DNA from 3 places in the Providencia rettgeri genome. Region 2 is predicted to be linked to each of the others. Evidence: predicted binding sites of a transcription regulator. Region 2 holds the regulator's gene; each other region holds the start of a gene.

Region 1 (8,112 bases), 170 kb from region 2:
TCTTCTAATTTGCGAATTTGTCCGCTCAGTGTTGGTTGGCTGACATGGCAAGAATCCGCGGCGCGTCTAAAGTGTTTATGTTCGGCGAGTGCAACAAGGTACTCTAAATCTCGAATATTCATATTTCTTTTCCTTTCGTGAATTCTTTGTCATCCAAAGATAGATAATACCAATCACTATAATGATATTGTTTTGTTTTATCTATTAATATATTGTAAATCCCTCGAAAACTTCCCTGTTTTTACTTAGTTTACTGCCAAAACTGAAACAAATAGTAACATTTAGAAACAAAATGTATCAATGGACAATAAAGTAAACTTAACCTCTCTTTGCATAAATGGTGAATTTTTTTTATCAAATTTCACTCACATAACACATCTTTCTATTAAACATTTATTACATAAATCAATATGTAACACTATATTCATAATCTTTAAGTAATAATATACTAGTACTGGAGTGCAGCTAAAAATACAAAAATAATGACTTATAATTCAAAGCAGGCAATTTATCATATTATTTTTATACTTTCGTCTTGCGAATATAACGTGCAAAATCTCTTTTTTAAAATTTTATACACATTTATACACAAATACACCCTAGAAAAAACCAAAATAGACAATATATTTGCAATAAGGAAAGATAAAGCAAAATCCCTGCAAGCCCATAATTAATGGTTTCATATAGTATCGTCGCTTCTAAATGTTTTTCATCAATGATGATAAAGAGGACAAAACGCTATGGACACTATTAACCTTTCTTATCAAGTCAATCCTAATGACGCGCTAGAATATAAAAAGCGTACATAACACAGCAATATTATAAACAGAATGATCTTGGTTACACAAAACTTATAGTCCCATATTAGAAGTTATTTATCACGCTTGAGCCGTGCTCATACAAGACGAATAACGCGAAGAATGAGTAATATCGTTTAAATACAAGTTTAGTGACAAGAGTACATGAACTGTCCCTATATAAAAGCTTAATAGCAAAAAAATCAACAACAGAAAGTTAAAGTTGAGAGGCATAAATTACGATATTCATCGTAATTTAAATCAATACTGAAACATTTATATGATAGATGGCATAAGTTTAATCAAGAAAGTAATAAAACAAAGATTGCCATACTCGTTAAATTTTTAAAATTTGATTTAAATAAAGCTAGCCCAGAAACATTCTGTCATATTTTTTTTCATAATCATATAAAGTTTGTAAATTTCCATTAGAAAGTTAATTAAAAATACCAATACATAATTGAAATTTTATATATCAACCTAAGGAGCGCTCTTATGATTTCAAACTGATCGACAACAGATAAAACCAATAAAAGACGACATAAAATGGATATTGCGGGATATGCAACCACAAAAACCGCATAATACCAGAATTTTATCCTTGATCGTGTTTTCTTTAAATACAATTTGCCATGCAGAGGTAATGACAAGTTTCTATTATATTTTCACACATTTGAATTTTTAGATTTACACCTTTAAGGAGTTTTTCGTTTTATAATTCTTCCCATAGCAATACACGAGCATGTAAACAATAAACAAATTCATTTAAACTTTTATTTAGGAAATAAATATCATGAAAGCAAATAAAATCTCTTCAGTATTAGCATTAACTTTAATCGCAACTTCATTGTTCTCTGCTAATATTCAAGCGAAAGAAAATACGATTAACTTTAAAGCGGCCATTGTTATCCCACCATGTAGCTATGATGTCAATGAAAATGGAGTTGACCTAACTTTTTACAATGATAACACAAAAAAAATGAGCTCTATTTCTATTAATGTTGATAAAGAGAAAAAGTCAGCAGAATGGAAAGTATTAGAGAGCAACCGTAGTATTTATCAGTTGAATTGGACTGATAAAGAAAAAGGATTTGCAATGTTATCAGTTCAGCAAGCTTAATTATTATATAACCTAACCTTTTTAATATAAAACATAGACATATAGCCAACTGATTTTTTTATATAATTTGGTTGTAGGATACTATTATGCAAAATTCAATAATGAACAAAGTATTAACCCTCTCATTAACAGCTTTATTATTACTTTCAGCGTCAAGCTTATGTCGTGCTAATGCCAGTAATGACCAATCCGCGAATATGATTCATTTTTACGGTGCGGTTTTTCATCCTGCATGCACAAATAACATAACAGACAATGAAATTATATTAAATTGCTTAAATGAGAAGACAAATACCACAACCTCAAATATAGCGTTAAATAATGTGACTCAAATAAAAGGTTGGAAAGTCATTAATGATGGTAGAAATGAGTATTCATATAACTGGGTTAATAAAGAAAAGCAGTTAGGAATGTTAACTATCAAATATATTTAAAAAGATACGTGTTATGGGATTTGGGGTAGTCATGCTACCCCCCATTTTTACAGCCAGATAAAAAACTATAAACCCAGCAGAGCTTTCGCTTCCACAATGGCTTTCGCCACCTGCTTCTGAGATACCCCACCTTTAGCTAACCTTTTATCTAAACACGACTGTAACGAAAGAATGTCGTATACATCGAGTTGGATAACATCACTGAATTTTTGCAAATCACTTAACGCCATTTCTTCTAGTGCTTTACCTTGAGCAATTGCAGCGACAACCGCTTCACCGACAATATGATGCGCTTCACGGAAGGGAACGCCTTTTGCGACTAAATAGTCTGCCAACTCCGTCGCATTTGCATAACCTTGTTTGGCTGCTTCTTCACACCGTGGGCGGCGAATTTGAATACCATCGAGAACTAATACAGCCATATGCATACAATCTAACCAAGTATCTAAGGCATCAAATAAACCTTCTTTGTCTTCTTGCATATCTTTGTTATAGGCAAGTGGTAACCCTTTCAAGGTCATCATCATACCCGTTAATGCACCTTGAACTCGCCCACACTTACCACGGATCAGTTCTAGTGCATCAGGGTTTTTCTTTTGCGGCATTAATGAAGAGCCTGACGTAACTTTGTCAGATAACTCAATAAACCCTGCCTCACCGCTATTGAAGAAAATTAAATCCTCAGCAAAACGCGACAAATGCACCATACCAATACTGGCATCAGACAATAATTCGAGGACGTGGTCTCGGTCGGAAACAGTGTCTAAGCTGTTGCGCGTCGCAGATGCAAAACCAAGCCAAGAGGCAAGTTGCTCACGATCAATATCATAAGCGGTTCCGGCTAATGCTCCGCAGCCTAATGGGCTAACATCCAAACGCTTTAAAGTATCTTTTAAACGGCTTTCATCACGCGCTAACATTTCACCATACGCTAGACACCAATGAGCAAATGTCACTGGCTGGGCGCGTTGTAAATGGGTATAACCTGGCATCACTGCGTCTTGGTTGTTTTCTGCTGTGATCACTAACGCTTTTTGGAGTTCAATAACTGCTTCTAGCAATAATGCAACTTGGTCTTTACACCATAGTTTTAAATCTGTCGCGACTTGGTCATTACGACTACGACCTGTATGTAATTTTTTACCCAAATCACCGACTTTATCAATCAGCTTGCCTTCTACCCAACTGTGAATATCTTCCGCATCACTTTGCAGGATCATTTCAGGATTGTCTTTGACTTCTTTTAGCAGTGCATTCAGTGCCTGTTCTAAAGATTGTTGTTCGCTATCTGTCAGCACACCGACAGTAACTAATGATTTTGACCATGCGATTGAACCGATAATATCTTGTTGCGCTAAGCGATAATCAAAACGTAATGAATCATTAAACTGTTTAAACCGCTGATCTGCCTGCTGACTAAAACGTCCACCCCAAAGTGCCATAAAGGATCCCTACCTGATTGAAAAAATAAGTTTTTAACGCCCGACAGCAATAGTCGCTGTCGGGTTACTACGATTGACTTTATTTTGCTTTGTTTTGCTCTTTCAACGCACGAATACGTGAAGACAGGGAATAAAGACGGATAAAACCACCAGCATGGCTATGGTCATACACTTCATCTTCACCAAATGTCGCAAACTCTTCTGAATATAAGCTCTTATCTGCTTTCTTCTGAATAGCAGTCACTTGACCTTTATACAGTTTCAGTACTACTTCACCTGTCACATCTTGTGCTAAAGATTCTGCCGCAGCTTGCAATGAATGACGCAATGGTGCGAACCAACGACCATCATAAACCACATAGGACATTTCTAAACCTAACTGTTCACGCCATTTATAGCTATCACGATCTAGCACTAATTGCTCGACACCACGCAGTGCTGCCATCATGATGGTGCCTCCTGGGGTTTCATAACAACCGCGAGATTTCATACCCACTAAACGGTTTTCAACAATATCGATACGACCAACACCGTGTTTCGCACCTAACGTGTTCAATGCTTCTAAACAGCCTAATGGAGACAGCACCTTACCATTAACAGATACCACTTCACCTTGTTTCACACCAACAGTAACCAGTTCTGCTTCGTCTGGTGCGTCTTGTGGATCCACAGTCCATACCCAGCAATCTTGGTTGGCTGCATTCCATGTACTCTCTAGCACACCACCTTCGGTGGAGATATGCCATGCGTTTTCATCACGGCTATAAATTTTTTCAAGGCTAGCTGTTGTCGGGATATTCCGTTCTTTCAGGTAATCGAGTAGGGCTTCACGGGAACGTAAGTCCCACTCACGCCACGGTGCAACCACTTGTAATTGTGGGGCTAATGCCGCATAGGTGCTTTCAAAACGCACTTGGTCGTTACCTTTACCTGTTGCTCCATGGGCAACGGCATCTGCACCCACTTTTAATGCAATTTCAACTTGCGCTTTCGCAATAATTGGGCGAGCCATTGATGTACCTAATAAATAGCTACCTTCATATAACGCACCTGTTTTTAATACTGGATAGATATATTCTTTGACAAACTCTTCGCGTAAATCAACGACATAACATTCTGATGCCCCCGATTGCAGTGCTTTTTTCTCAACACCGACTAAATCTTCTCTGTCTTGTCCCACATCGGCAACAAATGCAACCACTTCACAATCATCATAGTTTTCTTTCAACCATGGAATAATTGCCGATGTGTCCAAGCCGCCTGAGTATGCTAATACTATCTTTTTAATGCCCTTTTTCATAACGTACCTATCCGCTCAATTAATTTATTATGTGTATGGCTCGCTTACGATGCCAAGATCCGAGTTCCAATTGCCGTTCCATTAAACAGCTCAGGAAGTTGTTCTGCGTGACGCCAACTTGCAATATCGACGGAACGTTGTAGTGCAGTGGCTGCCTCTAACGCCGCATTCACTTTCACAATCATTCCATCTGTAATAATTCCCTGCTCAATAAGTTTCTGCGCTTTTTGCGTGGTCATCTCATCAATTTTTTGGCCTTTGCCATCTAAAATGCCGCTGACATCGGACAATAAAACCAGATCCGCATTGAGCGCCTGAGCCACTGCCGTTGCGGCTTGATCTGCGTTCACGTTCATCAGTTCGCCATCTGGCGTTATCCCTATGGAACTGATAATTGGCAAATAACCTGCACCGAGAAGCAATTTCAATAATTTGGCATCTCCCGGTTTCGCATTGCCGACATGACCCAGTTCGTCATTTAGCTGCGTCACCACTGCACTTTGTCCATCACCGAGTGATAACCCCACCGCAGGCAATTGGTGTTTGATGCTCCATGCCAGTAAGGTCTTATTTGCCGTACCCGCTAATGCACCGGTAATAATGTCAATTTGATCAGCTGGTGTGACACGCAGCCCCTGCTTTTTCACAACAGGAAGTTGCAATTTCTGCATTAATTCATCAACTAAACAGCCACCACCATGGACAATCACCAGCTCGCGTTGATGTGCTTGGCGATAGGTTTGAATGGCGGTAAAGAGTTTTTCTAACGCTTCGGTACTATCGAGTAATACTCCGCCCAATTTAATCACTAAGGGTTGCATGGTTTGTCCTTATTAAAGTAATGACTGAGTTTCATTGAAACCAAAACGAATATTCATGCACTGCACGGCTTGTGCGGCGGCACCTTTAAGTAGGTTATCTTCTGTACCGACGAGAATCAGGTGTTCCCCTTTCAATGCATAGCCGATATCACAAAATGGTGTGCCAACGACGGATTTCAATGCAGGAACACCTTTATCGTATAAACGCACTAACGGTTTGTTTTGATAAGCATCTTTAAATGTTTCACCAATTTTCTCCGCCGTAACCCCCGCCTTTACTTTACACGTGATAGTGGCGAGGATCCCCCTTGAGAAATTCCCCAAGTGTGGTGTAAAAATCACTTCCTGCCCCAAATGTGCTGAAATTTCAGGTTGGTGGCGATGAGTGAAAATACCATACGGCTGCAAGCTGACTTCACAGAAACTATTTGTCATTGATGCCTTACGCCCTGCCCCTGATACACCACTCGTTGCGTTGATAACAGGCCACATGCTGTCATCCAATAATTTCGCTTCAATTAACGGTTTTAACGCCAATTGTGATACCGTTGGGTAACAACCCGGTACGGCAATTAGCTGAGCTTGGCGAATTTTATCGCTTTGCCATTCTGCTAAACCGTAAACTGCTTGCATTAACCATTCGGTATTTGTATGTTCAAAGCCATAGTATTGCGTATAAAACGCCGGATCTTGAACACGGTATGCACCTGACAAGTCGAACACCACGCAGCCAGCCTCAAGGAATTGCGGGGCAATATCGTGGCTCACTTCGTGTGCTGTGGCGAGAAAAACGACATCAATCCCTTTTGCCGCCTCAGCAACATCGCTTAATGGCTGCACAGGAAGGTCAATAATGCCTTTATACTGGGGATATAAATCAGAAAAACGTTTATTTGCATCGGCACTTTGCGCAGAAACCATCAATCCTTGAAGGTTAATGTTAGGATGGCGTTGCAAATAAGCGGCTAATTCTGCTCCAGTATAGCCACTGGCCCCGATAATGAGTGTGTTCAACATATGCTTTCTACCTTGTACTCGTGACCCAAACAGTTTAATGTGTATTTTTATTCAAATAAAGTGCATGAATATTGATACTATTATGGATTAAGGCTGTCAACAGTGAATATTAAATTACCTGCATTTATTGAGATTTATCGTCAATTAATTGCCACTCCATCAATTAGTGCGACTGATTCTCATTTGGATCAGAGCAACAAAGCCCTTGTGGAGCTTCTTGCTGGATGGTTAGAGACGCTGGGGTTTTCGGTAAATATTCAACCTGTACCGGAAACACGTGATAAATATAATCTGCTTGCTTCCATTGGCGAGGGTAATGGCGGTTTGATGTTATGTGGTCATACCGATACCGTACCTTTTGATGAGGGTCGTTGGAGTAAAAACCCTTTCGAGCTTACTGAACACGATGGCAAGCTTTATGGTCTCGGCACCGCAGACATGAAAGGCTTTTTTGCTTTTATTGTCGATGCCCTACGCGACATTGATCTTACTAAACTCAAGCGCCCTCTTCATATCCTTGCTACCGCTGATGAAGAAACCTCAATGGCGGGAGCGCGTTATTTTGCAGCGAATACGGCACTGCGCCCTGATTTTGCCATTATCGGTGAACCGACTTCGTTACAACCGATACGTGCTCATAAAGGTCACTTGTCCAACGCGATCCGCATTACGGGCCAATCGGGACACTCAAGCGATCCTGAGCGTGGTGTAAATGCGATTGAGCTAATGCATGAGTCAATTTCTCATTTAATGACACTGAGAAATACATTAAAGGAACGTTTTAATAATCCTGCTTTTGTTATTCCATACCCTACAATGAACTTTGGTCATATTCATGGTGGTGATGCGGCAAACCGTATTTGTGGTTGTTGTGAATTACATATGGATATTCGTCCATTACCGGGGCTAACACTGCAAGATTTGGATGAGCTATTAAATGATGCTCTCGAACCTGTACGGGCAAAATGGCCAGGTCGTTTAGCAATTGAATCAATGCACCCTCCGATCCCCGGTTATGAATGTCCGACCGACCATAAAATGGTCGCAGTGATTGAACAGTTACTTGGTCAAAAAGCAGAGACTGTGAATTATTGTACGGAAGCACCGTTTATTCAGGAACTCTGTCCAACGTTAGTACTCGGCCCGGGTTCCATAGAACAAGCGCATCAACCCGATGAATT
Region 2 (8,112 bases):
ATCAGGCAAGAGACGATACCAAACAATGGACCACCTAGCTGCATAAAGAACAGGATCGAGAACCGTGTTGAAACCCAGAACCACAGCGCAATGATCACACCTAAACATACCCCATAGTGCAATGCTGTCTGGTTAATCCGCTCTTCTGGAATAAAACGGCTGATAATATTCACCACAATGCCTTTTATCGCCTCTTGGAAGCCTAAATAGATCCCTAAGAATGCCGTTAAGATAGCAAAAATATTGAGTAACGCAGTCATCACTTTCACAACCGAGCCCGGTATTACTTGAGCAGCAATTGCTAATGCAGAAATATTTTGCTCAAAGGCAGATACCGCTTGTTCATGGCTAATTGAGAAAGTAAAAGAAAATGCAAAAAACAATACCGCTACAGCTAAAATAATATAAGCAACACGGTTAGCCCGTATCGCACGGTACGTAGCGATACGTTTATCACTTTCTACCTTACGATACGCAATATTCATTGGGCTTAAGATCTGCACAAATAAAATGGAGAACAAAGTAAATGGCAATGTTAAGAAAACATCTCGCATAAAGGGCAGAAAATCAGGGAAAGCCGTGATATTGCCAAAGTTCCAATACGGCACCATAACAACACCAAGTAACACAATAATGCCAAATTTCACGATAACCATTGGGCCTGATACTTTAAATAGTAACCGCTCCCCTTGGGCTGCTATCGCCACTAATACGGAAATAATAATCAACCCGTACCAGACAGAATCCGATAATAAGCCTTCAGTTAACCCAAATGTTTTAATGTAAGAAGCACTGTCAAAAGTGACCGCCAGTGAGTAAGAAAACATACCGTGCAATAACATTAAGAAATACGCGATCCCTAAGGCTATCCCCCAGTTTTTGCCTAAGTATTGTGTAATAACACTGGCATAGTCATTGCACTCTTCAGACTCTGATAAGGTTCTCAGATACAAATTTTGTAACCAATAAATTGCTGGATAAGAAAGCAGGGTTGCAGCAATAAAGACCCAAATCCCTTTAATACCAATTTGCACAGGCATAAATACAATCCCTGAGCCAATTGCCATCCCGATACATAAAATAACCCACCCCACATCATATTTTGTAAAAGGGATCTTTTTGGTATCAATCGGATGGTCTGCACTTGCCTGAATACTATTAGACATAGTCTATTCCTCAACGTTATAGATTTAATTATTCAAAAAGTTAGGAACAACATTATTTTGTCGGCGCTAGTTTTTAGTTATCACCGTTTTTTAATACTGGTGTGGCACGAGTAAACTGAGATAAATTCACAATTATAGTATGCTGGAATAAATGGGTTTAATAGGGCAGGACAATGCTAATAAATAAAAACACTTTTGCGTTTAAAGCAAAAATTGACAGCTACGCGATTTTTCGACACTTGGAGTTATTTATCAAAATCGTCGAATGCAATAGTTTTAGTCTGGCCGCAAAGAAGCTCAATGTAACGCCATCATCTGTTAGCCGAGGGTTACAACAACTAGAAGACCAACTGGGCGTTGTATTACTAAAGCGGACAACTCGAAATTTTATTTTGACGGATGCTGGGCGCTATTTATTGCAACGATCGCAAAATTTATTAGCCGATCTCGATGATTCACTGATCAATACCGCCAGTTTTTATCAGCATGCTCAAGGGCAATTAAAAATCACCTGTTCTATTGCATTTGGAGTCTGCCATTTAATGCAAATCTACAGTGAATACCGTGAAACAAATCCCAAGGTAAGTTTATCCGTTGATCTCAATGATGAGCTCATTAATTTAAATGAAGTGGATTTTGATATTGCATTACGTATTACTAGCCACCCACCTGAGAATTTCGCATTACGAAAAATTTGTAATATTAATTGGGTATATTGTGGCAGCCGAACGTATTTCGAGCGTTATGGTATTCCCCAATCTCCCGCCGATATTGCATCACATAATTGCTTAATTAACCCGAATATTCCTGACACGTGGCGAATGACAGATAAAGATGGCAGCGCCTATCCTTTAGAAATCAATAATATGATTGAAGTAAATAGTAGCTTAGGTCTATTAGAAGCAGCGCGCTGCCACCAAGGTATAGTTTGCTTACCAACTTATATGTTAGGAAATTATATTGAAAATGGAGAGTTGATCCCTGTCTTGCTAGATTACGACCCAAAATCAACACCTTTTGCGCTGTATGCTTTATATCATCCAACTCATACGCACTCACCAAAGATCAGAACGTTTATTGATTTTTTAGTCGAAAAAATACCGTCAGATCCCCATTGGGATCACTGGATGCGGCAACATGCATCGTAATAGGACAGAAAACAAAAAGGTTGAGTTCTTTTAAAAACTCAACCTTGAGGTTGTTGACAAAGCGGGAAAAAGCGTGGTTTTTCCCACTTTGTGTTATCAGGCGAAAATCAATATATTGATTTTCCTTGTTTATTTTCAAAATCTATCCAACCTGCCGCCAAACATGTTATGTTTGTCAGCAGTCTGAAGGTTGAGTTCTTTTAAAAACTCAACCTTCTTTTTCAGGGACATTTAATGGTCATTAGCCATTAATGAATTTTTCACCTAATTCGATATCCTTTTTCAGGACATCTAACATATCTTTCAGCGCTTTTTCTTCAAATGCGCTTAATTTACCGATTGGCAGGTGTTTTTCGATACCGTTTTTACCTAAAACAACAGGTTGTGCGAAGAAACGTGCATGTTCACCTTCACCTTCAGTGTAAACACATTCAACAATGTTGCTTTCACCTTGTAGACCACGAATAAGGGATAAACCTAAACGTGCCGCAGCTTGGCCCATAGACAGTGTCGCTGATCCGCCACCTGCTTTAGCTTCAACCACTTCAGTACCTGCGTTTTGAATACGCTTAGTCAGTGCGACGATTTCTTCATCAGTGAAGGTAACACCTGGGATTTGAGACAGTAATGGGAGGATTGTCACACCTGAGTGACCACCGATAACGGGGACTTCGATATCATTGACATTTTTACCTTTTAATTCAGCAACAAAGGTATTAGAACGGATGATATCTAATGTGGTCACACCGAATAAACGGTTTTTGTCGTATACGCCTGCTTTTTTCAGAACTTCGGCAGCGATTGCAACTGTGGTGTTCACTGGGTTAGTGATGATACCAATTAATGCTTTCGGGCAAGTTTCTGCGATTTGTTGAACGAGGTTACGAACAATACCCGCGTTGATGTTAAACAGGTCAGAACGATCCATACCTGGTTTACGTGCAACACCGGCAGATATAAGAACAATGTCCGCACCTTTCAGTGCAGGTTTCGCATCTTCACCAGCAAAACCGGCCACTTTAACATCCGTTGGGATGTGGCTTAAGTCAGCAGCAACACCTGGAGTGACGGGTGCGATGTCGTAGAGGGAGAGTTCTGAACCCGCTGGAAGCTGGTTTTTGAGAAGAAGGGCGAGAGCCTGACCGATACCACCTGCTGCACCTAGGACTGCAACTTTCATTCTGAAACTCCTTAATTTGTACTTTAAAAAGATATCACTTTATTTGTTTATACACTCAACACATTACGTATAAAAAACAATTTGTTAACAGATAGAGAGAGAGTTTAACGCTAGAGAATTCGTTGACTAATTCTTTCTATTCTAAACAAATTCCTTATCTGTTAATGAGATAACGGGCACTTTTTTAACAAATAGTTTTTCTCACTATTGCTTTTCGCACAATAAGTTGTTTTTACTGCTCATTATTCAAGCAAAAACCAGTTTATTAACAATGATTTTACAACATTCATTGAGTAAATTTATTGATATCTTATGCTAATTTTCTTACTCACTCTTTAAGATTAATTACCCATAACCACTATAAACGGGATAACATAAAAGCCAAATAGCACCATTATCATTGATTATTAAATCATCATAACGCAATTTTGTTGCATAAAAATGCACTTTTACGGATAATACAACTTAGTTTAATGCCGATGAATGGGTTAATTATGCGCACTCCGTCTAAACAAGAAGACTTAGTTAAGGCTTTTAAAGCCCTACTCAAAGAAGAAAAATTTAGCTCTCAGGCTGAAATTGTCACGGCTTTGCAGGAAGAAGGCTACGAAAACATTAATCAATCTAAAATTTCCAGAATGCTCACCAAGTTTGGTGCCGTTCGTACTCGCAATGCGAAAATGGAAATGGTGTATTGCCTCCCCGCTGAACCCGGTGTGCCAACCGCCACCAGCCCATTGAAAAATCTCGTTTTAGATATTGATTACAACCCTTCGGTTGTCGTGATAAGAACTAGCCCTGGTGCTGCTCAGTTAATTGCTCGCTTACTGGACTCATTAGGTAAAGCAGAAGGCATTTTAGGCAGTATCGCAGGAGATGATACGATTTTCTCTACCCCTGCAAATAACTTCACGACGAAAGAACTATACGAAGCCATTTTAGCGCTGTTTGAGCAAGAGCTCTAGTTAATAACATCAACCATTGATGTCAAATTCAGGGGGAAAAGCATCGGTTTTCCCCCTTTTTATTGACGCCATAATTAAGGACTTTATCGTGCTATTCGAGATTTTTCGCAACATTGTGCATTATAGCTTTCATTTTTTAATGCCAATTTTGTTCGCCTATCTGTTTTGGCGAGAAAAATGGAAGTTAGCCGCTTTGATTATGATTGCAACGATGGCTATCGATTTAGATCACTTGTTGGCAGATCCTATTTTCGATCCGGATCGCTGTGGTATTGGTTTCCATCCTCTTCACTCCCTTTGGGCCGCTATAGCCTATGTTATCCTACTGTTTATGCCATCGTGGAAGCTGAAAGCCATCGCGGTTGGGTGTTTGTTCCATCTTTTTACCGATTCGTTAGACTGCTATATGGGCAGCTTAAAGAAAGAAATGGATAACCCCGTGACATTAAGCTGGGTGATAGACCAACCGTCTTCTAGGGGGGAGTGTATCTTTGATGGTCAATTTTTATTCGAATTAACGCCATTTTAGGCAAGGCAAGAAGTTCGCCGCCTTGTGAACTCGGCAAGCGTCTCTCAACGCAGCATTAAATGAGTGAAATAAGCATAATCGTTGATTAACATATCCATTCATTTTTTTGGTTATTTTTTGACATTTTTAGCGGTAAAAACAGCAGGAAAGATAAATACTCTCAGCAATAAAAAACCCAGCAACCTTAAGGATCACTGGGATTTATTGAGCCCATCACTAACAGGCTTAATTATTCATCCAGTTCAATTTCCGCTTTGGCTTTTAAGCCTGCGAGTAATTTCCCATGGATACCGCCAAAGCCACCATTGCTCATGACTAGGATATGGTCGCCGGGTTGTGCGGTTTCAATGACCATATTGGTCAGTGCATCAACATCGGCACTCCAACGGGCGGGTTGTACGCATTTTTCAGCGATATCCGTGACCATCCAAGGAATGTTGGCCGGTTGGAATAAAAAGACTTCATCGGCACGACCTAAAGCTGGGGCGATATCGTTTTTATTCACTCCCATTTTCATGGTATTTGAGCGAGGCTCTAACACCGCAATAATACGGGAAGTTCCACCGACCTTGCTGCGTAACGCTTCGAGTGTGGCTAAAATCGCGGTTGGATGATGAGCAAAGTCATCATAGACGCTCACCCCATTTTCCACGCCACGCAGTTCAAGGCGACGGCGCGCATTGATAAATTTATCCAAAGCAAGACAGGCTTCTTTAGCTGGCACCCCTACATGGTGAGCCGCAGCAATGGCCATTAAGCCATTTTGGATATTATGGTTTCCGACTTGTTGCCAAGCGACTTCGCCCACTTTTTCTTGTTGATAATAGACTTCAAAGTGACTGCCATCATGGTTTAATTTTACAGCTTGCCATTCACCATGTTCTCCTCCCACCAGTTGTTGCTCACTCCAACAGCCCATACCAATCACTTGTTTTAAATGATTGTCATTATCTGGGGTAAAGATTTTACCACTCGCCGGCACAATACGAACAAGATGGTGAAATTGTTTTTGAATCGCTTCGAGATTTTCGAAAATATCCGCATGGTCGAACTCAAGGTTGTTCAAGACCAATGTTTTAGGACTGTAATGTACGAATTTTGAACGTTTATCAAAGAAGGCACAATCGTATTCATCTGCTTCAATGACAAAAAATGGGCTTTCACCAATTTTGGCCGACACATCAAAGTTGCCCGGTACACCACCAATTAAGAAGCCCGGCTTGTAGCCGCAATCTTCTAGGATCCACGCTAGCATTCCTGCTGTTGTGGTCTTACCGTGCGTTCCCGCCACAGCAAGTACCCAACGCTCAGGTAACACATGGTCATGTAACCACTGAGGCCCTGAAGTATAAGGTAAACCTCTGTCTAACACCGCTTCAACACACGGGTTACCACGTGTCATGGCATTGCCAATCACCACCATATCCGGAATGGGGTCGAGCTGCGCCGGATCATAACCTTGAATAAGCTCAATGCCTTGATTTTCAAGCAATGTACTCATTGGCGGGTAAACGTTCGCATCAGAGCCCGTCACTTTATGGCCTAAAGATCGCGCCAATATCGCTAAGCTCCCCATAAAGGTACCGCATATACCTAAAATATGTATGTGCATTCTTTTTCATCCAATTAGCATGAGGTTCGTCACTATTCTACCCATCAATAGCAGGTTTATAAATGCATTAACCTATTAATCTTTTTTTTATTTAGTTAAACTCTCCCCCGCGCGGGTATAATCGGCCCGCAAAACCTTTGTTAATTTTATTCAGGACCTTCGTCATGAAAACATTAGGCGAATTCATCGTCGAAAAGCAACAAGATTTTCCTCATGCAACAGGTGAGCTGACGTCATTACTGTCAGCGATTAAACTGGGCGCTAAAATTATCCACCGTGATATTAATAAAGCTGGACTCGTCGATATTCTTGGCACTAATGGTGTTTCGAATATTCAAGGTGAAGTCCAGATGAAGCTCGATCTGTACGCAAACGAAAAACTGAAAGCGGCTCTAAAAGCACGCGGAGAAGTCGCCGGTATCGCCTCTGAAGAAGAAGACGAAATTGTCATTTTCGAAGGAGACCGTGCAGAAAACGCCAAATATGTCGTATTAATGGATCCACTAGATGGTTCTTCGAATATCGATGTAAACGTTTCCGTTGGGACAATTTTCTCAATTTACCATCGTATTACCCCAATTGGCCAACCGGTAACGGAAGCTGACTTTCTGCAACCAGGCAACCGCCAAGTTGCTGCGGGTTATGTTGTTTATGGTTCATCAACCATGTTGGTTTATACCACCGGTGTTGGTGTACATGCCTTTACTTACGACCCATCATTAGGCGTATTTTGCTTATCCCATGAGAAAGTTATGTTCCCATCGGAAGGCAAAATGTACTCCATTAACGAAGGGAACTACATTAAGTTTCCTATGGGCGTTAAAAAGTACATTAAATACTGCCAAGAAGAAGATAAAGCAACCAACCGCCCTTATACCACACGCTATATTGGCTCATTAGTGGCGGACTTCCACCGTAATTTGCTCAAAGGGGGGATCTACATCTACCCAAGTACTGCAAGTCACCCAAATGGAAAGCTGCGCTTACTGTACGAATGCAATCCAATTGCGTTCTTAGCTGAACAAGCTGGGGGAAAAGCGAGCGATGGTGCGAACCGTATTTTAGACATCATTCCAAGTGAATTACACCAACGTGTTCCATTCTTCGTCGGAACAGAGTCCATGGTGGAAAAAGCAGAATCATTTATGCGTGAATTTCCAGACGCTGAATAATTCAAGTTCACTGATGTACAGGCGAGTTTTCCCGCCTCAACCTGCTGACAAACCGAATCGGTTTGGTAGCAGGTTGGCGAAGTTTTGAAACTAAACTGGGAAAATCAATTTATTGATTTTCGCCTGATAACACAAAGCAGGGAAAATCACGTTTTTACCCTGCTTTGTCAACAAGCTTAGGCGGGTTTTCCGCCTTTTTTGTCCCTTTTTTTCGCCAACTAGTGAGTTTTATCCCTTTTTGCGGCTATAATGTCCCCCACGCTATCTACCCGAAAATGTTAGTGACATAATAATCGGTAACTAACATTATTGAATCAATATGTTAATAGTCAGCGGGTAA
Region 3 (8,112 bases), 610 kb from region 2:
TCTAAAGGTCTTGAATATAAAATTGTGTGGTTGCCTTTTGCCAGCAACTTCTTACCGCAATCAAAAGGTTTATATCATGATAGAAATGATTATGGTACGCGCCTCGATTTAGAAGATAGTGAAGAAACCGTTGCTTTAGCAGATGAAGAGCGTTTAGCAGAAGATCTCCGATTATTGTATGTGGCATTAACTCGTGCGATTTACCATTGTAGCGTCGGTATTGCCCCATTAATAAAGGGCAATAGAAAGAAAAGCGGTGAAACGGACTTACATTTATCTGCTCTGGGTTATGTTATACAAAAAGGGGAAGCTGGTGACAACTTACTGTTAAACAGTATGTTAAATGAAATCAGTAATGAAGTTATTGATGTCGCTACGATTACTCAGCTTGAAATAGACAGATTAATGTTAGATGCCGAAGTGCATGATGAATTAATGGCCAGAGAGCTAACTCGTGATTTTGACGATCATTGGAGAGTTACAAGTTACTCAGGGCTGAGTTATGGCTTAAGTCATACAGAGGTTGATCAAATCGTTTCGCCGTTACAATTGGCGACTTCATTGGCCCCAAAAATGGATACCGAAGCCAGTGTTGATATCGGGCAACCGGAAGAAGAAAGCGATGCTATCCTAACGCCTCATCAGTTTCCTAAAGGCGCATCACCAGGCACTTTTTTGCATACATTGATGGAAGAAATCAATTTTAGCGAGCCTGTTTCCCTTGAGTGGTTAACGGAGCAACTCGAAGCCTCAGGGTTTGATACTGTGTGGGCACCTATGCTGAAAGAATGGTTAAAAGTCATTGTCGATGCGCCGTTAGCGGAGGATGGCCTCTGTTTATCGGCATTGCAGCCTCAAGATCAACTGGACGAAATGCAGTTTTATTTACCCATTGACGCCATCATTAATGCAAGCAACTTAGATAGTATTACTCACCAATATGATCCTCTGTCTAAACGATGCCCGCCATTAAATTTTGAAAAAGTTCAGGGAATTTTAAAAGGGTTTATCGACTTAACGTTTTATTGGAATGGAAAGTTCTATTTACTTGATTATAAGTCGAATTATCTTGGTGAAGATGCGTCATATTATACACAAGATGCGATGGCTGAAGCGATGATAGATCATCGCTATGATTTACAATATCAACTATATTCATTGGCGCTACATCGTTATTTAAAACAGCGTTTGCCTGACTATGATTACGAAACTCATTTCGGTGGTGTCTATTATCTCTTTTTAAGAGGAATTGATAGCGCTAATTTGAGAAATGGCATTTTCTTTTATCGCCCAGTCAATGGGTTTATTCAAGCTCTTGATCAACTGTTTAGCAATACACAGGATAAGGAGAAGTGCGAATGAAATCTCTTTTTAATCAAGGGATTGAACAGCGGATTTTTACACCTTTAGATGTGCAATTTGCTTACAGCATCGCGGATGAAAGCCATCCCATTTTATTGGTGGTGGCTGCGTTATTGAGTGCGGAAACTATGACCGGACATGTCTGTTTAGCGCTATCCGATGTGACTCTTGAGAACCTATTTTTAGGGCGGCATCAGGAACTGGCTAATGATTTTTGGCTCAAAATGGGGCAACCTGATGAAAAAACTATTATTCAAGCAATTAAAAATTCAAATGCGGTTTCTTTAACATCAGAAAATAGGCTGTCACCGCTGTTGCTTTCGGGCGATTATTTGTATTTTCAGCGTATGTGGCAATATGAACAGTGTGTCGCCCACTTTTTTTCTAATACATCAGCGATAAGTTGTCAGAATCAACACATTCAATCAGTTTTAGATGGCTTATTTCCTATTTCAGATGAAATTGATTGGCAAAAAATTGCTGCGGCAGTGGCTGTAACAAGCCGAGTCTCTATTATCTCTGGGGGACCAGGAACGGGAAAAACGACGACAGTTGCCCGCATACTGGCGGCTTTAATTAAGCTGGAAACCCGAAATGAGCATCAATTAATCATTGAACTGGCAGCACCTACCGGAAAAGCTGCGGCGAGGTTAACAGAATCCCTAGGTAATGCGATGAAAGAGATGCCATTAACGGATAGAGAGAGAGAAATTTTACCAAACCAAGCGAAAACCTTGCATCGGTTATTGGGTGCTCAACCTGAAAGTCAGCAGTTCCGCTTTAATCGCAATAATTTATTATCATTAGATATCTTAATTATTGATGAAGCATCTATGGTTGATTTACCGATGATGGCAAAACTGATTGAGGCTCTACCTGAACATGCAAAATTGATTTTTCTCGGTGATAAAGACCAACTGGCCTCGGTAGAGGCGGGCGCGGTATTGGGCGATATTTGCCAGTTTGCCGATATTGGCTATAGCGTGGAAAGAGCGAAACAATTGGCAGAAATTACGGGTTATTCACTTGATGAATATTCTTCAACTGAAGGCCCTGTTATTCGTGATAGCTTGTGTTTATTACGTAAAAGTTATCGTTTTTCTGCCCAATCAGGTATTGGGCAGCTTGCTTTTGCGGTTAACGAAGGAAATGCCACTCGAGCTCAAAAATTGTTAAATCAGGGATTAGTGGATGTGCATAATTATGTGCAAGAAACAGCTGATGATTATGTGAAAATTTTACTTGATGCTTCTGCCTGTTATGAAGATTACTTGCTTGCAGTGAAAGCCAATAAAACACCAGAAGAAATTTTATCTAAGTTTAATCAATATCGATTGTTAACAGCGCTAAGAGAAGGGCCTTTTGGTGTTGTAGGGTTAAATGAAAAACTAGAAAAGTTACTTCATCGTCAAGGTTTAATTAATCGCCCTTATAACCCGTTGAATCGGCATTATGCGGGGCGGCCGATAATGATCAGTCGTAATGATAGCCCATTAGGGCTTTTTAATGGGGATATTGGTATCATTTTACCTGATGAAGAGGGCGCGCTTAGGGCTTATTTTCAATTCCCTGATGGCAGCATTCGTGGGGTTCAGCCTAACCGGCTTCCCTCACATGAAACTGCTTATGTGATGACAGTCCATAAATCTCAAGGTTCGGAGTTTGCTCATACCGCATTTGTTTTACCCCAATTATATTCACCCGTTATTACTCGAGAATTGGTATACACCGCAATCACTCGAGCAAAAAAAGAACTTTCCCTTTATGGCAACCCGAAGGTATTGCGTCGAGCAATTGAAACACCAACCAAGCGTCGTAGTGGGTTAAAGAGGCAGTTAATGTAACCATTGCAAGAGGATGTTTGGGTAACTAAATGACCTAACTTGCTAATAATAATGATTTAAAGGTAATGATATGGATAACCCGCAAGAGATGACAACAGTAACCGTTACGTTAAATGCGAGATTAGAGCCTGTTAGACGTGCAGATTTAGAAGATGCTTTTGACGAAGTCATGAAAAGTCTGAATAAAGATATTCATGTGACAGGGGGTGGGACACTATTAAGCGATAATGGTGAAGCACAAGAATGTGATATTGAAATTGCCATGGCTGATGCTAGTGATGAAAATATTAGCATGATAATTCAATTGTTTACATCCATGTTAGCACCGAAAGGTTCTCGTTTATTTATTCATGGTGAAGATGTTCGCATTGATTTTGGTGAACACGAAGGTTTAGCCGTTTATTTTAACGGTACTGAGCTTGCGGATGAAGTTTATGAGAATGGTGATATTAACGATGTTTTTGACGTGTTAGATGAAGCTGTTGAAGATATCGGTAGTATCCATGGTGTATGGGATGGTCCAACAGAAACCGCATTCTACTTTTATGGTAGTTCATTTGCTGAAATGGAAGCGGCAATAAAGCCACATTTGGCCGCTAACCCACTTTGTGAAAAGGCAAGAATTGTGCAAATTGCTTAAGCCAATAGTGATTAGCAATTAAACGTTCCCCCAAAATTAGACATCCGTGTGTAATTTGGGGGATTGTACTAACCGATACTTGTTTTATGGCAAGCTAAGATCCGACTATTTATCAGATTGGCCCTTTAAATCTAAAATTAAAATTTTAGAACGGCGTTGGTAATTATATAAAGCCTGTTTTTTCAATGGCAGCATGTCAATTTCAGCAGGTATAAAGCCTCGTTCTTGGAACCAATGGATGCTGCGGGTGGTTAAGACGAACAATTTCTCTAAACCAAATTGTTTTGCTTGCACAGCAATACGGTGAAGCAGTTCTTCCCCTCGAGCAGAGCTTCGGTAGTCAGGATGGACAGCGACGCAAGCCATTTCACCTAATTTTTCATCTGGATATGGGTAAAGCGCTGCGCATGCAATGACCAAGTTGTCCCGTTCGATGATCGTGAATTTATCAATTTCCATTTCGAGTTGTTCGCGGGAGCGGCGAACGAGGATCCCTTGCTGTTCTAATGGACGAATTAATTCCAGAATGCCCCCAATATCATTAATATTCGCACGACGAATTTGCTCCGCACTTTCCATTACGATTTGCGTACCGATACCATCACGGGAGAACAATTCTTGGATAAGCGAGCCATTCTCTTGGTAGCTTAACAGGTGGCTACGACGTACCCCTCGGCGACAAGCTTTTGCTGCACCACGTAAGAAACGTACCGTTCCTGAATAATAATCCCCTTCAGACTCAAGCTCTTGAATTCGATTTTCGGCTTCGTTTGGAAACAGCTCAGATAAAATATTGCCATCTTTATCCGCAACACCTTGGGAAGAGCAGAATCCGATGAGTTTTTCTGCCTTCATTTTTACGGCCAGTTGGGTGGCAATTTCTTCGGAAGTAAGATTAAAGCTTTCCCCTGTCACAGAAACTGCAACTGGGCCGATTAAGACAATAGAGCCATTATCTAACTGATTATTAATTGCTTCTTCATTTATGCGACGAATTCTGCCACTGTGGCAGTAATCAACACCGTCATCAACGCCAAGCGGTTGTGCTATCACAAAATTCCCACTGACCACATTAATGTGAGCGCCTTGTAATGGTGTATTACTTAAGCTCATCGATAAACGAGCGGTAATATCCAGTTGTAACGCACCTGACGCCTGTTTAACATATTCAAGCGTATTTGAATCAGTCACTCGTGTATGTTTATGATAAACGGCATCATATTTATGCTCAGCTAAAATATCCTCAATTTGAGGGCGCGCGCCATAGACCACAACGATTCGGATCCCTAAGCTATGTAATAATCCTATATCATTGACAATGCTTGGGAAATTCTCATGCGCAATCGCTTCACCACCAAGCATAATAATAAAAGTTTTGCCGCGGTGGGCGTTTATATAAGGTACCGAATGGCGAAACTCATCAACCAACTCGGTGCTGCGCTCTTTCATAACAACCCTCTTGAGTGAATTTTTATTCGTTAATAATGTATTTTTATTCTTTTTGACAAAAAATATCAAGTAAAAGATGGTATAAAAAAATAACAAATATATTTTTAAGGGTTACATATCTTTAAATATAAATGTGTATTATTAATGACAGAAGTCACATGATTAGTTAGAGTGCTTATTTCTGGCCAAATAATTGGCATATATTCTAAAATCACTTTATTTTTCAGTTTTAGGTTCGGAATTATTGATGAGTCAGCAAGATCACAGCCCATCTAAGCGCCGTTTTATTCAAGGTGCCGCCGCAGTTATGTTACTGAGCGTTAGCCCATTCGGTTTTTCTGCGAATAGCAGCGTGATCGCTGTACGTATTTGGCCTGCGTCGAGTTACACCCGTGTGACGCTTGAATCAAGTGTTCCGCTAAAGTACCGCCAGTTTGTGCTAAATGACCCAGAGCGGATTGTTGTCGACCTTGAAGGGGTGCAACTCAATAATGTCCTCAAACAGATGGGAGCCCAAATTCAAACTCGTGATCCTTACCTAAAATTGGTTAGGGTGGGGCAGTTTGACCCTAAAACAGTGCGTCTTGTTTTTGAAGTTAAAAATAAAGTGACCCCGCAATTCTTCACTATGTCGCCAGTAGGAGAGTTTAAGCACCGCTTAGTTCTTGATTTCTATCCGGGTAAAGGGGTGGATACGACTGATGATCCATTGCTGGCATTACTTGAGGATTACAATAAAGGTGACCTCGAAGAAAGTATGCCTGCACAAGCGAAAAAACCGGGCAAAGCGGGAACTGACCGGCCAATTATTATTATGATTGACCCTGGGCACGGTGGGGAAGACCCTGGTGCAATAGGGAAATATAAAACGCGTGAAAAAGACGTCGTTTTGCAAATTGCTCGGCGTTTGAAAGCGCTGATCGATAAAGAACCGAAAATGCGCGTATATATGACACGTAATGAGGATGTGTTTATTCCATTAAAAGTGCGTGTTGCGAAAGCGCGTAAAATGCAGGCTGATTTATTTGTGTCAATCCATGCGGATGCCTTTACTAATCGTTCAGCCCATGGTTCGTCAGTGTTTGCATTATCGACAAAAGGGGCAACCAGTAACACAGCTCGATATCTTGCTCAAACTCAGAATGAGGCCGATTTAATAGGTGGGGTCAGTAAGAGCGGGGATGTGTATCTCGATCACACTATGTTGGATTTAGTTCAGACAGCCACCATAAACGATAGTTTAAAATTTGGTGATGAAGTACTCAAACGCATGGGGCGAGTTAACCGATTACACAAAAACAAGGTTGACCAAGCAGGGTTTGCGGTACTCAAAGCTCCTGAGATCCCATCAATATTAGTTGAAACGGCGTTTATCAGTAATTTAGAAGAAGAACGTAAGCTGAAGACGGCTAAATTCCAACAACAAATGGCAGAATCCATTTTTGAAGGGATAAAAGCCTATTTCCGTAACGGTGGTGAGTTAGCGATCCGTAATTAAGTAAACTGAAAGATAAACAAAGAGGTGATAAGCGTAATGCGAGTCGCCTTTTTTATTATCAAACTACTAGATAAGATTATTGGGGTGTCTTAGGGGAAGATAACTCAGAGAGAAAATTGGTTGCGGGGGCTGGATTTGAACCAACGACCTTCGGGTTATGAGCCCGACGAGCTACCAAGCTGCTCCACCCCGCGACTGAAGAAGTAAAAAATTGGTTGCGGGAGCTGGATTTGAACCAACGACCTTCGGGTTATGAGCCCGACGAGCTACCAAGCTGCTCCATCCCGCGACTGAACTTTTTACAACATTTTGATTTTTTAACTGCTCTACTGATTAAATCAGTATTGGTTGCGGGGGCTGGATTTGAACCAACGACCTTCGGGTTATGAGCCCGACGAGCTACCAAGCTGCTCCACCCCGCGTCCGATAGCGGGCACTATACTCGGGATGAGATCTGATGCAAGTTTTTTCGTGTTTTTTTTTCATTTTTCGTATTCTATAGAACAAAATACGCACGGAATGCCTATTTTTTAATCTTTACCGGAGTGGTAAAGGAAAATAATTTAACTAAATATGTTTACACGTTTCATTCCCATTTTGGGTTTGCTATTGTGCGTTTCATATTGGATTGTTGGATGCGTTTGGATGGTGGAGCATGAATTTAGGATTAACGAAGGTAATTAATGCACTGGCTGCAACAAAATGGTCGGTGCTAAATAAATGGATAGTGACAGGTGTCTTTTTTTCATTGTTAGCAGGATGCCAAACTCATCCAACAGATAAGGGGCAACAGTATAAAGATGGGCGCCTTATCGAAGACTTACAAAAAGTTAATCAGGTAAATGTTCAAGGTAAGCCAATAAACGCACCTGACTTTAACCAGCAAGTCATGGAAATTCAAAAAGCATCTCCTCGTTTATTTCAGAATAACCGTGATACATATCACGCAATTGAGAACTGGTTAATGGCGGGGGGGGACCCTGCTCAGCTTGCTAATTTCAATTTGTCTGCATTCCAAATGGAAGGGGTTGATAACTACGGGAACGTTCAATTTACGGGTTATTACACACCCGTTATTGAAGCAAGGCGCTCGCCGCAGGGGGAGTTTCGCCATCCCCTATATAGAATGCCACCAAAAGGGAAGTCTCGTTTACCAAGTCGAGCCGCTATTTATAATGGTGCACTAAGCGATAGCCTTATTTTGGCTTACAGTAACTCTGCTGTAGATAATTTTATGATGGAAGTCCAAGGGAGTGGTTATGTTGATTTTGGTGATGGTAGCCCGTTGGATTTTTTTGGCTATGCCGGAAAGAATGGTC

Evidence for each region. Region 2 encodes ArgR, which controls arginine synthesis, uptake and breakdown. Its sites were predicted from a motif close to ANTGAATAAAAATACANT; they were not measured.
Region 1: a site for ArgR is predicted at 6,970-6,987, ahead of argC (N-acetyl-gamma-glutamyl-phosphate reductase). Genes of this name have one in related genera too.
Region 3: a site for ArgR is predicted at 5,330-5,347, ahead of argA (amino-acid N-acetyltransferase). Genes of this name have one in related genera too.

Annotation. Positions count from the first base shown of each region.
Region 1 covers NZ_CP163512.1:3,399,503-3,407,614, forward strand. Annotated here, with positions in the region: gene oxyR (DNA-binding transcriptional regulator OxyR) at 1-122, opposite strand, end outside; gene AB6N04_RS15615 (pilus assembly protein) at 1,591-1,917, shown strand; gene AB6N04_RS15620 (hypothetical protein) at 2,004-2,351, shown strand; gene argH (argininosuccinate lyase) at 2,417-3,793, opposite strand; gene AB6N04_RS15630 (argininosuccinate synthase) at 3,873-5,093, opposite strand; gene argB (acetylglutamate kinase) at 5,138-5,914, opposite strand; gene argC (N-acetyl-gamma-glutamyl-phosphate reductase) at 5,927-6,931, opposite strand; gene argE (acetylornithine deacetylase) at 7,034-8,112, shown strand, end outside.
Region 2 covers NZ_CP163512.1:3,224,507-3,232,618, forward strand. Annotated here, with positions in the region: gene AB6N04_RS14705 (amino acid permease) at 1-1,166, opposite strand, end outside; gene AB6N04_RS14710 (LysR family transcriptional regulator) at 1,340-2,314, shown strand; gene mdh (malate dehydrogenase) at 2,556-3,494, opposite strand; gene argR (transcriptional regulator ArgR) at 3,989-4,459, shown strand; gene AB6N04_RS14725 (DUF6122 family protein) at 4,548-4,988, shown strand; gene mpl (UDP-N-acetylmuramate:L-alanyl-gamma-D-glutamyl-meso-diaminopimelate ligase) at 5,218-6,600, opposite strand; gene fbp (class 1 fructose-bisphosphatase) at 6,765-7,772, shown strand.
Region 3 covers NZ_CP163512.1:2,618,396-2,626,507, reverse strand. Annotated here, with positions in the region: gene recB (exodeoxyribonuclease V subunit beta) at 1-1,362, shown strand, start outside; gene recD (exodeoxyribonuclease V subunit alpha) at 1,359-3,206, shown strand; gene AB6N04_RS11920 (hypothetical protein) at 3,277-3,846, shown strand; gene argA (amino-acid N-acetyltransferase) at 3,952-5,295, opposite strand; gene amiC (N-acetylmuramoyl-L-alanine amidase AmiC) at 5,543-6,793, shown strand; tRNA gene AB6N04_RS11905 (tRNA-Met) at 6,911-6,987, opposite strand; tRNA gene AB6N04_RS11900 (tRNA-Met) at 7,006-7,082, opposite strand; tRNA gene AB6N04_RS11895 (tRNA-Met) at 7,139-7,215, opposite strand; gene mltA (murein transglycosylase A) at 7,449-8,112, shown strand, end outside.